3 regions of the Streptomyces sp. ID05-26A genome follow, and region 3 is predicted to be linked to each of the others. Evidence: riboswitches for the same ligand, from Rfam matches in the RefSeq annotation. Region 3 holds a riboswitch; each other region holds the start of a gene.

Region 1 (4,319 bases), on a different contig from region 3:
CCTGATGTCCGAGGCCAGCACGGCCTTGGCACCGATCGCGGCCAGCTCGTCCATCACCTTGTTCGCCTCCTTGCGCGACACCATCGCCCGCACGGCCGCCCAGTCCGGGTTGGCCAGCGGCGCGACGGTCGGCGACTCCAGGCCCGGAGTGAGCGCGATCGCGGCGTCGAGGATCGAACGCGGGCAGTCGTAGTCGAGCATCAGGTACTGCTGCGCGAACACGACACCCTGCAGACGGGCCGTCAGCTGCTTCTTGGCCGCGGTGACCTCGGAGCCGTTGCGGTGGATCAGGATCGCCTCGGAGTCGCAGATCGGGTCGCCGAACGGCACCAGGTCGTGCTGCTTGAGCGTCCGGCCCGAGCCCACCACGTCGGCGATCAGGTCGGCCACGCCCAGCTGGATCGAGATCTCCACGGCACCGTCGAGGCGGATCACCTTCGCGGTGATGCCCCTGGCCTTGAGGTCGCGGCCCACGAGCTTCGGGTACGCGGTGGCGAGGCGCTTGCCCTCGAGGTCCGAGACCTTCCAGTCCGTGCCGCGAGGCCCGGCGTAGCGGAAGGTCGACCCGCCGAAGCCGAGCGCCAGCAACTCCTCGACGGAGGAGCCGTTGTCGTCGGCACCGGAGTCGGCCGCGAGGTCACGGCCGGTGATGCCGAGGTCGAGGTCGCCGGACGCCACGTAGATCGCGATGTCCTTGGGGCGCAGGAAGAAGAACTCGACCTCGTTGTTCGGGTCGAGCACGGTCAGGTCGCGGGGCTCGTGCCGCTGCCGGTACCCGGCCTCGGTGAGCATGGCGGAGGCGCGTTCGGCGAGCGCGCCCTTGTTCGGGACTGCTACGCGCAGCATGTGGAAGTCTTTTCGTCAGAGGTACTTGTAGACGTCTTCGAGGGTGAGCCCACGGCCCAGCATGAGCACCTGGAGGCGGTAGAGCAGCTGCGAGATCTCTTCGGAGAGCTTCTCGTCGGACTCGTACTCGGCGGCGATCCATACCTCGCCCGCCTCCTCCAGGACCTTCTTCCCCTGCGCATGGACCCCGGCCTCGAGCGCGGCGACGGTGCCGGATCCCTCCGGCTTGGTGGCGGCTCGTTCGGTCAGTTCAGCGAACAGGGAATCGAAGGTCTTCACGGCTCCACATCCTCCCATCCCGGCGCCCCCCGTCCACACCGCGGTCACATCTGTCCCGGCCCGTGGACGTGATCTGTCCTGCATGGACCCGGTAGCTTGACTGTCCCCTACCTCAGAAGAGTGAAGACGGGGTTCCTGCTTCACAGCTGACTGCGGAAGGGCGGGCCCTCGCCGTCTGACATCAGCTCCACAGGCTTCACCCGAGTCGCCTCGGGCTACGACTCGACCAGCCGCAAGGATGTTCTTCGCCGCGTTCAGGTCCCGATCGTGCCGGGTGCGACATTCTGGGCACGTCCAGTGCCGAGCCGACAACGTCAACTCAACAAGCAAATGCCCGCACTCTGAGCAGGTCTTGCTACTGGGGTACCAGCGATCGACGACTCTGATCGAACGACCAGCGCGTTGCGCCTTGTACTCCAGCATCATGCGGAACTCACCCCACGCCACATCGTTGATGGAGCGAGCCCTGATCGGGCCTTCTCGTCCTCCGCCGGAAGATCCACCCGGTAGCGTGAACTTCCGTGTCTGAGTTCGCCGAGGTCCTCGAAGCCCTGCGCAGGGTGCGTGGAATCAACCCGTTCTTCGCTCTCGACGTGGGCCGTCCGGACGAGTCCTGGCTACCGGGAACAGCACTCCTGGAGGGCCCGGCGCTCAAGAACACCATCGACGCCATCGCGATTCGGTACAAAGCGGAGGAACCACGCGTCGCCGCCAGCCTGTTCTTCCTGAGCTACACGGCCCGGCTGCTCAGTCCGCTCACGGCCGCGAACATCCCGATCGACGTGCGGCCGGAGAACCTGTGGTGGCGGCACGACGCCACGAACGGCCTGAGCGTCCGCATCGACCAGCCACGACTGGGCCCGCCCGCCGCCGAGGCGCTCGCCCCCGTGGTGGAGGCGGTCCAAGCGGTCACCCCGGTCGCGAGCGGACTGCTGTGGGGCAACGCGATGTCGAACGTCGCGGGTGCCCTCAAAATGGTTGTCCGCGCACGCATGCTGACCGCCGAGGAAGCGGAAGAACGCGGCGAACGGCTCATGAGCGCACCGCCGTTCGAACAGGCGGGAGAATTCCTGACTTTTCCCGGCGAGGTCACGTTCCGGCGTCGGTCGTGTTGTCTCTATTACCGCGTCGCCCCAGGTGGGAAGTGTGGTGACTGTCCACTCGTGAAGTGAGGAACGCAACAACTCTTATGGCCGGTTGTGCTTAACGTGCCGCTCAACTTACGGTGCACCCGCCGCAGTGACGGGAAGCCGGTGAGAATCCGGCGCGGTCCTCGCCACTGTGACCGGGAAGCGATCCCCGCCGAGCACGTCACTGGTCCCCGCCGGGACTGGGAAGACGCGGGGGCAGCGTTGATCCGGGAGTCAGGAGACCGGCTGCGGCGCCGCAAGGAGAGTTGACCTTCCACGAGGTATGGAGGAGCCCGTCATGACGAGCCCCGCAGCAAGCCTGTCCGCCGTCCGCGTGCCCAAATGGGCCTTCGCCGTCTCTGTGCTCGGCCTGATCGTCACGTACCTGGTCCTGCAGGAGAACGGTCTCGCGCTCGGCGCGGGTTCCGAATTGCTGCACGAGTTCTTCCACGACGGCCGCCACGCCCTCGGCGTTCCCTGCCACTGATCCGATTCCGCAGATCAAGCAGATGACGACGACGTACAAGTCGCTTGCCCTGCGCGGGATCGCGGCCGGCGGTATCGCCGGTGTCGCGTCCGCGCTGGTGCAGCTCCTGGTGACCGAGATCCCGATTCGCGCCGCGCTCGCGGTCGAAGAGGCTCGCGCACCCGCCGGTGAGGAAGCCGGCCATTCCCACGGTGGCGAGGACGAACTCGTCAGCCGCGGCGCCCAGATCATCGGCGGCATGCTCGGCGTGGTGATCGTCGGCATCGCCGTGGGCCTGGTGTTCGCCACGGCCTACGCGCTGTCGAAGCGCTGGTTCGCCGGCAGCACGCCGTTCAGCCGCAGCTTCACGTTCGGTGCCGCGGTGTTCGGCGCCGTGGCGCTGCTGCCGTGGCTCAAGTACCCGGCCAACCCGCCCGCCGTGGGCGACCCCGAGACGGTGAACTACCGGACCGCGCTCTACCTCGGTGTGGTGGTGGCCGGCCTGGTGATCGTGTGGGCCGCGAGCTGGCTCGCCGAGCAGCTGCGCGCGCAGTCGCAGCCGGTGCGGACGACGGCCGTGCTGCTCGCGGTGGCCGCGGCCACCGCGGTGGTGCTGCTGGCGTTCCCCGCGCCGCCGGACACGATCCCCGCGGACATGCCGGTGAACGTGCTGTGGCAGTTCCGCCTCAGCTCGCTCGCCCAGCTCGCCACGCTCTACGTCGGCATCGGCGTGGTGTTCGGTCTGCTGGTGGATCCGGCCACGCGCAAGGCGAAAGCCCCCGAGAAGGCGGCCGTCGCGTGATGGTGTGGGGTGGCCGCGAGGCCACCCCGCCCACCCGACCGTGGGAACGCATCCACAACTGGTTGCGCGTCAACGCGTCCCGCACCTTCGACCAGATCACGGCCGCTCCCGGGGCGACTGATCTCTGGCGCCTCACCGGCGCCGAGAACCTGATCCCGGCGCGGTACACCCCGTTGTCCCCAGAGGATTCCCAGCGGGAACGAAAGAGGAAGCGGACACACCTCGAAGTCGAGGCGGAACCGGCGGGCACGACGTCGGGAACATTCCTCGAGGAGTTCGTCCCGATCGCCGCGGACGGCATGGGCGACTACCTGTTCATCGACGAACGCCCGGGTCCGGAGTCCGGGTGCGTCCGCGAGTGGGACGTGGACGAGGGCAGCCGGCTGCCCTCGCTCTGGCCGAGCCTGTCCGCGATGCTCACGGACATCGCGGACTCCCTCGACACCGGCGAACCGGCTCTCCGCGGGCACGCGGCCAGGGCAGGGTTCTTCACGGTCTCCGTGTACGTGCCCGAGGTGCACGACGCCAGACTCAGCTGGCAGCGAGTCCGGCCCTAGAGCGCACGCAGGACCTCGACGTCCACCCCGACGAGCGACTCGCGGAACACCCGCCGCTCTCCTGTCGGCACCTCGACGTCGCAGGGCACCACGAGCACGGTGCACCCGGCGGCCACCGCGGCGGCGACACCGGTGGGCGAGTCCTCGATCGCCACACACCGAGCGGCGTCCACGTCCAGCAGCCGGGCGGCCTTCAGGTACGGCTCGGGCAGCGGCTTGTTCAGCCCGTCCACCTCGTC
Region 2 (4,319 bases), on a different contig from region 3:
TGAACGGCTGGTCCTGCCCGCTGTCGTACAGGAACACTTTCGGCCGGGGCTTGCCCGCCATCAACCGACCGGCGTCGGCGATCTGCTTCTGGTAACCGGCGACGAGCTCCTCGGCCTTGGCCTCCACCCGGAAGATCTTCCCGAGGTTGCGCAGGTCCGTGTACAACGCGTCCAGCGCGGGCATGATGCCGCGTTGCTTGCCGACGCCGTTGCGGCAGGCCTCGGTCAGCTGGTAGGTGCCGATCCCGAGCTCCTTCAGCGCGTCCGGAGTGAACCCGGTGCTCTCGCTGAACCCGTAGTTCCACCCGGCGAAGACCAGGTCTGCGTTGGCCCCCTGCACGACCTCCTTGGTGACCTTGTCGGACAGGTGCTTCGCGCTGTCGAAGTCGGCCTTCCACGGCGAGGTCCGCACGTCGACGGAGTCCTTGCCGCTGATGACGTAGCCCGCCATCCGGTCCTTCAGCCCCAGCGCGAACATCAGCTCGGTGATGCCGGTGTCGTTGGTGACCACTTTGGACGGTACGCGGTCGAACGTGACCTGCTGGCCGCAGTTCGTGATGGTCACCGGGTCGGTCGCGGAAGTGTCGGAGGCGACCGTCGCGCCGCAGCCGGAGACGAGCAGCAGGGTGGCTGTGACAAGTGCGGTTCTCAAGGGGTGACCTCCTGGTCGAACAGGAGCTGGGGAACTCCTGTGGTGGGATGCCGCACGACGTGGGCGGTGACGTGGAAGACCTTGGCGATGAGCTCGGGCACGAGAACCTCCTCGGGGGTGCCGGAGGCGACGACGCGTCCCTCGTCCAGCACGTAGAGGCGGTCGCAGAACGACGCGGCGAGGTTCAGGTCGTGCAGCACGGTCAGGACCGTGATGCCCAAACCGCGCGCCAAAGAGAGAACGTCGAGCTGATGGCGGATGTCGAGGTGGTTGGTCGGCTCGTCCAGCACCAGCACGCGCGGCTGCTGGGCGATGGCCCGCGCGATCAGCACCCGTTGGCGTTCACCACCGGACAGGCTGAGGAAGCTGCGGGAGGCGAGGTGCGAGACGTCCACTGTGGCCAGTGCCTCGGACACCACCCGTGCGTCGAGAGCGGGGTCGCGGTCGTGCGGCAGCCGGCCCATCTCGACGACCTCGGCGACCGTGAAGTCGAACTCGACCTGCGACTCCTGGGACAGGGCGGAGAGGTCGCGGGCGACGGAGCGTCGCTTGTGGACGTTCTGGCCGTCGAGCAGCACCGCGCCCGCGTCCGGCTTCAACGCGCGGTAGACGCAGCGCAACGTCGTGGACTTGCCGCTGCCGTTCGGCCCGACGATGCCGACCACCTCGCCGTCGGCGTGCAGCGAGATGTCCGTGATGATGCCGCGCACGGTGACCTGGTCGATCTCGACGCGCATCAGCGGCCTCCGAAGACGTAGGACCTGCGGCGCATCAGGAAGATGAAGCACGGCACGCCGAGCGCGGCCGTGATGACGCCGAGCGGCAGTTCCTCCGGTGCCGCGAGCATCCGCGCGGCCACGTCGACCCAGACCAGGAACGAGGCTCCGGCCAGCGGTGCCAGGGCGAGCACCTTGCGGTGGTCGGCGCCCACGACCATGCGCGTCAGGTGCGGCAGCATCAGCCCGACGAAACCGACGGCACCGCTGACGGCCACCAGCACGCCGGTCATGGCCGCGGTGACGATGAACAGGTGCGTGCGGAACCGGTTGACGGGCACGCCGAGGGTGGTCGCGGTCTCGTCGCCCATCGCCATGGCGTTGAGCTGCCGCGCCTTGGTCGCCAGGTAGACGATCCCCGCCAGGGTCACCACGGCGGCGACGGGCAGCGACTGCCAGTTCGCGCCGCCGAGACTGCCGAGCAACCAGAACATCGCCGCCCGCGCCGCCTCACCGCGCGGCGCCTGGAAGACCAGCAGCATCGCCACGGCGGAGAACCCGTACGCCAGCGCTGTTCCGGTCAGCACCAGACGCAACGGTGTGAGCCCCCGGCTCGTGCGCGCGGTGATGTAGACCAGAGCCGTGGCTCCGAGGCCGGTCAGGAACGCCCCCACGGACAGCGCGTAGACGCCGAACCCGGACAGCACACCGAGCGTCGCGACGGCCGTCGCGCCCACGCTCGCGCCCGACGAGATGCCGAGCACGTACGGGTCGGCCAGGGCGTTGCGGACCATCGCCTGGATCGCGACGCCGACCGCGCTCAGCCCGGCGCCCACGACGGCGGCGAGCAGGACGCGAGGAAGCCGGATGTCCCAGACGATGTGGTACTGCCCGGCGAGGTCGGCGGGGACGGTGCCGCCGGTCATCGCCTCCCACAGCAGGCCGGCGGTGACGTCGAACGGCACGGAGACGGGGCCGAGCGCGACGCCCGCCACGAGACTGACGACGAGCACGCCGACGAGCGCGCTGATCTTGGAGATCACTGGGTCCTTCCCGCAGTCCACGGCGGAGTTGGAACTTCTCGGTCACCGTGAGCGGGTGTTCGGGCTCGTCCCCTGCCAGGAGACCTACCGTTGCGGGTCAGCGCCGGACTTCGACCGGTCTTCCCCCACGCACGACTTCAGTGACCCTACCTGCGAAAACAGAAAGTTCGGAAATTCTCGGGGTGTGATGTCGATCCGGTACCCGGCCCGTTCGACCTGGGGATGCCGAACGAGAACCAGAACAGGGAGACACACCGTGAAGTACATGCTGATCATGCGCGCCACCGACGAGGCCTTCGCGAACATGGGCGAGTTCGACTTCGACAAGATGCTGGAGACGGTCGGCGCGTTCAACGAGGAACTGATCCGCGCCGGTGTGCTGCTCGCCGCCGAGGGCCTCTCCGACACGTCCGAGGGCGTCGTCGTCGACTACTCGCAGGAGCCCCCGGTCATCACGGACGGCCCGTACGGCGAGACCAAGGAGCTGTTCAACGGCTTCTACCTCCTCAACGTCGCCTCGATCCAGGAGGCGATCGAGTGGGCGAAGCGCATGCCGATGACCGGGCCCGGGTTCAAGACCGAGATCCGCCGCGTGCCGTCGATCGAGGAGTTCCCGCAGGACAACGAGTGGATCAAGAAGGAGCGCGCGTGGCGTGAGGCCAACGGCCAGCTCTGACCTCCGGCGCGGAGAAACGCCGAAGCCCGGCCGGAGAAGATCCGGCCGGGCTTCAAGACGTTCCGAGCGAAATCAGCCCGTGCGCACGTTGGACGACACGAGCGCCGCGAGCCTGTCACCGATCGCGTAGGTCTGCCCCGGCGACTGGTGGTCGCGCGTCGCCAGGTCGAACGCCACGGAGGCCTCGATCCGGCGGGCGGACTCGTGCTCACCGAGGTGGTCGAGCAGCAGCGCGACCGACAGCACGGCGGCCGTCGGGTCCGCGATGCCCTGGCCCGCGATGTCCGGCGCCGAACCGTGCACCGGCTCGAACATCGACGGGTTGCGACGCGTGACGTCCATGTTCCCCGACGCGGCCAGGCCGATGCCACCCGTGACGGCGGCGGCGAGGTCGGTCAGGATGTCGCCGAACAGGTTGTCGGTGACGATCACGTCGTAACGGCCCGGGTCGGTGACCATGTGAATGGTCGCCGCGTCCACGTGCTGGTAAGCCACGGTGACGTCCGGGTGCTGCAGCGAGACCTCCTCCACGACGCGCGACCACAACGAGCCGGCGTGCGTGAGGACGTTCGTCTTGTGCACCAAGGTCAGGTGCCGGCGCTGACGGTTCGCGGCACGCGCGAAGGCGTCCCGGACCACGCGCTCGACACCGAACGAGGTGTTCAGCGAGACCTCGGTGGCGATCTCGTGCGGCGTGTCCTTGCGGAGCAGGCCGCCGTTGCCCGCGTACGGGCCCTCGGTGCCCTCGCGCACCACCACCATGTCGATCTCCGGCGGGTCCGCGAGCGGGCTGCGGACACCGGGGTAGAGACGAGCCGGGCGGAGGTTCACGTGGTGGTCGAGTTCGAAGCGGAGCCTCAACAGCAGGCCACGCTCCAGGATTCCGCTCGGCACCGACGGGTCGCCGACCGCGCCGAGCAGGATCGCGTCGTGCTGGCGAAGCTCACCGAGCACCGACTCGGGCAACAACTCTCCCGTGGCGTGCCAGCGCGCCGCGCCGAGGTCGTAACGAGTGATCTCGGCCGCCGGAACGACCTCACCGAGGACCTTCAGGGCCTCAGCGATGACCTCGGGCCCGATCCCGTCTCCTGGGATCACTGCGAGCCGCATCCACACACCTCCCAGGTGTCAGTCCCCAATTGGTGGGACTACTTTCCTTCGCGAAAGGCTACCGGCATGTCGGCCGCTCGCCGCATGCCGGACACCCCATCGGGGTGTTATCTCCCGTACTG
Region 3 (4,319 bases):
CCTCGACGGCCGCGAACTCCAGGATCTTCTGCACGTCCACCGACTCGTGCAGACCCGCTGCGGCCTCACGGTCCCAGCCCGCGTCCTCCATCGCCTGGACGAGCACGCGAGCCTGTTCCTCAATCGCGTCAACGTCTTCACGGGCCGTGCTGACGAGCCCGAGGGCCTCGCGCAGGCCGGGCAGCGCGGCGACCTGACCGCCCCACATCTGCCGCGCCTGCAACATGGCGAGCACGAGGTTGACGCGAACGCTGCCGGTCGGCGCCTCGCCGAGGATGTGCAGGCCGTCGCGGATCTGGACGTCCTTGACCTCGCACAGCCAGCCGTCGACGTGCAGGATGAACTCGTCGAACTCCGCGTCGTGCGGCCGGTCGTCGAGTCCCAGGTCGTGGTCGAGCTTCGCGGCCTTGATCAGCGTCCAGATCTGCGCGCGGATCGCCGGCACCTTGGCCGGGTCCATCGCGGAGATGTTCCCGTACTCGTCCAGCAACTGCTCCAGGCGCGCGATGTCGCCGTAGCTGTCGGCGCGGGCCATCGGCGGCACGAGGTGGTCGACCAGCGTGGCGTGCGCGCGGCGCTTCGCCTGCGTGCCCTCACCGGGGTCGTTGACGAGGAACGGGTAGATCAGCGGCAGGTCGCCGAGCGCCGCGTCCGTGCCGCAGGACGCCGACATGCCGACGGTCTTGCCGGGCAACCACTCCAGGTTGCCGTGCTTGCCGACGTGCACGACGGCGTCGGCGCCGAAGTTCGACTCGACCCACCGGTACGCCGCGAGGTAGTGGTGCGACGGCGGCAGGTCGGGGTCGTGGTAGATCGCGATCGGGTTCTCGCCGAACCCGCGCGGCGGCTGGACGATCACCGCGACGTTGCCGGACCGCAGTGCGGCCAGCACGATCTCGCCGTCCTCGGACTTGCTGTGGTCGACGAACAACGAGCCCGGTGCCTCGCCCCAGTGCTCCTGCATCGACTCGCGGAAGTCGTCGGGCAGCGTCTCGTAGAACTCGCGGTAGTCGGCTGCGGCGATGCGGATCGGGTTGCTCTCGAACTGCTCCTGCGTGAGCCAGTCGGCGTCCTGGCCACCGGCGGCGATCAGCGCGTGGATCAGCTTGTCGCCGTCGAGCTCGTCGACACCGGGCAGCTCGGTGCCGATGTCGTAACCGTGCTCCTGCATGGCCTTCAGCAGCCGGACGGTCGACGCGGGCGTGTCGAGCCCGACCGCGTTGCCGATGCGCGAGTGCTTCGTCGGGTACGCCGACAGCATCACGACGACCTTGCGCTCGGCGACCGGGATGTGGCGCAGCCGGCCGTGCCGGACCGCGATGCCCGCGACGCGCAACGCCCGTTCCGGGTCGGCCACGTAGATCGTGAGGCCGTCGGAGTCGATCTCCTTGAAGGAGAACGGGACCGTGATGATCCGGCCGTCGAACTCGGGGATCGCGACCTGGGTCGCGGTGTCCAAAGGAGACAGTCCGTCGTCGTTCGAGTCCCACGTCTCGCGGCTCGACGTGAGGCACAACCCCTGCAGGATCGGCACGTCGAGCGCGGCCAGCGCACCGACGTCCCACGCGTCGTCGTCGCCACCGGCGGAGGCCTTCGCGGGGTTCGTGCCACCGGCCGCGAGCACCGTCACGACGAGCGCGTCGGCCTGCCTCAGCGTGTCGAGCAGCTCGGGTTCGGCGGTGCGCAGCGAGGAGCAGAAGACCGGCAGGGCCTTGCCCCCCTTGGCCTCGATGGCGTCGCACAGCGCGTGGATGAACGCCGTGTTCCCGGCGACGTGGTGCGCGCGGTAGTAGAGCACCGCGACCGTCGGGCCCTCGGCCGCCGAGGCCTCGCGCTCCAGCACGCCCCACGTGGGCGTGGCGGTGGGGGCCTCGAAGCCGTGGCCGGTCAGCAGCACGGTGTCAGAAAGGAACTTGTACAGCTCGGTGAGGTTCGCCGGGCCGCCGTGCGCGAGGTAGAGGTGCGCCTCGGCGCACACACCACCGGGCACCGTCGACAGCTCCATCAGCGCCGCGTCGGGCTGCATCTCACCGCCGAGCACCACCACGGGCAGCCCGCTGGCCAGCAGCCAGTCGAGACCTTCCTCCCACATCCGGCGGCCGCCGAGGATGCGCACGAGGACCAGGTCCACGCCCTCGACGAGCGCGGGCAGGTCGTCGGTAGTGAGTCGCGCGGGGTTGCCGAGCCGGTACTCGGCACCACTCGCACGCGCCGACAGCAGGTCGGTGTCGGAGGTCGACAGCAGCAGGATCACGCAGGCTCCATCCCTCGTGGGGTCCGCGCCCCAGGTTGCGGGTGACCGGCGAAGCAGAGTTCCTGACTCCCAGCGGTGTTCGCTGGTCACAGTGGCGGGACCGCGCCGGATTCACACCGGCTTCCTCCTGCGCTTCGTCGTTCGGGCTCACCCTAACCGGCGGGTTACAGTCCGACCTATGCCCAATGGGATTCACCGGGGTCACCCGGACGCCTGTCCCGGCGCCGTCGAGCTGCACCAGGCAGCGGACGGCGGGCTGGCGCGCATCCGGGTGCCTGGCGGCACTCTTTCCGCTGTTCAGTGGGACGTCGTGCGCACCTCGGCCGCAGAACTCGGGAACGGTTCAGTGGAACTGACCTCGCGGGCGAACCTCCAGATCAGAGGCCTCGCGGACGGCGTCGAACTGGGCGCGCGCCTGGCCGCGGCGGGCCTGCTGCCGTCGGCCTCGCACGAGCGGATCCGCAACATCATCGCTGCACCCCTGGAGGACGAGCAGGGGTTGGTCGACGAGATCGATGCAGCCCTGTGCGCGGACCCCGCTCTGGCAGCGCTGCCGGGCAGGTTCCTGCTGACGGTGGGGCACGCGGTGAGCGGCCTCGGCGGCGACTTCGGGCTGGTCAGAGATGGTGCGGCGACGTGGGCACTCCTCCTGGCCGGGACCGACACGGGCGTCCGCGTCACCGACCCCGCCGACACCGTGGTCACCGCGGCCCGCCTCTTCCAGCGACTCCGCGGCCCGGCCTGGCGCCTGTCCGAAGTGGACGACGGTGTGCGAAAGATCACCGCCCACTTCGGCACCTCCGACGCGCCGCGCATCACCCCGGCTGTGACTCCTGTCGCACCTTCACCGTTGACCCCAGGGGTTCCGCTCGGCCGGCTCGACGCCGGCCAGCTCCCCGGCGTCGCTCTCCGCCTCACGCCGTGGCGCAGCCTGGTCGTGCCCGCCGGCACCGACACGTCCGGCCTCATCACCGACCCGGACTCGCCGTGGCACGGCGTCAGCGCCTGCACCGGCCGCCCCGGCTGCGCGAAGTCGCTCTCCGACGTACGAGCCGACGCCCGTGCGTGGCTCGGAACCCCACACCGCCGTCCGGTGCACTGGTCGGGTTGTGCCCGCCGCTGCGGCCGTCCCGCGGGCGAAGTGATCGAGTTCGTCGCGACCGGCGACGGCTACGAGGAGATCCGTTGACGCAGTACATCAAGGACGGGGCGGAGATCTACCGCCAGTCCTTCGCCACCATTCGCGCGGAGTCGGACCTCACCGGGTTCCCCGCCGATGTCTCGCAGGTCGTCGTCCGCATGATCCACGCGTGCGGCATGACCGACCTGCCCAGCGACGTCGTGTTCTCCCCGGACGTCGTGCGGAACGCGCGCGCGGCGCTCCGCGACGGCGCGCCGATCCTGTGCGACGCCAACATGGTCGCGTCCGGCGTGACCCGCCGCCGCCTGCCCAAGGACAACGAAGTCCTGTGCTACCTGCAGGACCCGCGCACGCCGGGCCGGGCGCAGGAGATCGGCAACACGCGCAGTGCCGCCGCCCTGGAGTTGCTCGCGGACCGGTTCGACGGCGCGGTGATCGCGATCGGCAACGCCCCCACGGCGCTGTTCCACCTGCTCGACCTGATCGCCGCCGGAGCCCCCCGGCCCGCGGCGGTGCTGGGCATCCCGGTCGGGTTCATCGGGGCAGCGGAGTCCAAGGAAGCTTTGGCCGCAACGGATCTGGAGCACCTCGTGGTGCGCGGCCGGCGCGGCGGCAGTGCCATGACGGCGGCGGCCATCAACGCGATCGCGAGCGAGGAAGAATGACGGGCAAGCTCTACGGCGTCGGCCTGGGTCCGGGCGACCCGGAACTCGTGACGGTCAAGGCCGCGCGACTCATCAACGAAGCCGACGTGGTGGCGTTCCACAGCGCCCGGCACGGCAAGTCGGTCGCCAAGACCATCGCCGCGCCGTACTTCCGCAGCCAGGACGATCCGAAACCGCAGGTGCTGGAACAGCTCGTCTACCCGGTCACGACCGAGGACACGGACGACTACCAGGGCGAGATCGACGCCTTCTACGAGGA

The links. Region 3 has a riboswitch for cobalamin ahead of cobN (cobaltochelatase subunit CobN). Riboswitches for the same ligand answer to the same signal wherever they lie in the genome.
Region 1: another riboswitch for cobalamin. It lies ahead of PV646_RS31315 (CbtB domain-containing protein); the one in region 3 lies ahead of cobN (cobaltochelatase subunit CobN).
Region 2: another riboswitch for cobalamin. It lies ahead of PV646_RS03615 (FecCD family ABC transporter permease); the one in region 3 lies ahead of cobN (cobaltochelatase subunit CobN).

Annotation. Positions count from the first base shown of each region.
Region 1 is NZ_JARAYZ010000004.1:23,299-27,617, forward strand. Features, by position in the region: gene hisG (ATP phosphoribosyltransferase) at 1-846, opposite strand, end outside; gene PV646_RS31300 (phosphoribosyl-ATP diphosphatase) at 862-1,143, opposite strand; partial or broken gene PV646_RS31305 (zinc ribbon domain-containing protein) at 1,369-1,596, opposite strand; gene PV646_RS31310 ((2Fe-2S)-binding protein) at 1,647-2,297, shown strand; cobalamin riboswitch at 2,346-2,520, shown strand; gene PV646_RS31315 (CbtB domain-containing protein) at 2,554-2,742, shown strand; gene PV646_RS31320 (CbtA family protein) at 2,765-3,523, shown strand; gene PV646_RS31325 (SMI1/KNR4 family protein) at 3,523-4,080, shown strand; gene PV646_RS31330 (HAD family hydrolase) at 4,077-4,319, opposite strand, start outside.
Region 2 is NZ_JARAYZ010000001.1:739,413-743,731, forward strand. Features, by position in the region: gene PV646_RS03605 (ABC transporter substrate-binding protein) at 1-652, opposite strand, end outside; gene PV646_RS03610 (ABC transporter ATP-binding protein) at 649-1,389, opposite strand; gene PV646_RS03615 (FecCD family ABC transporter permease) at 1,389-2,432, opposite strand; cobalamin riboswitch at 2,445-2,580, opposite strand; gene PV646_RS03620 (YciI family protein) at 2,677-3,087, shown strand; gene PV646_RS03625 (3-isopropylmalate dehydrogenase) at 3,160-4,197, opposite strand.
Region 3 is NZ_JARAYZ010000006.1:190,785-195,103, forward strand. Features, by position in the region: gene cobN (cobaltochelatase subunit CobN) at 1-2,254, opposite strand, end outside; cobalamin riboswitch at 2,290-2,424, opposite strand; gene PV646_RS38295 (ferredoxin-like domain-containing protein) at 2,433-3,443, shown strand; gene PV646_RS38300 (precorrin-8X methylmutase) at 3,440-4,060, shown strand; gene PV646_RS38305 (precorrin-2 C(20)-methyltransferase) at 4,057-4,319, shown strand, end outside.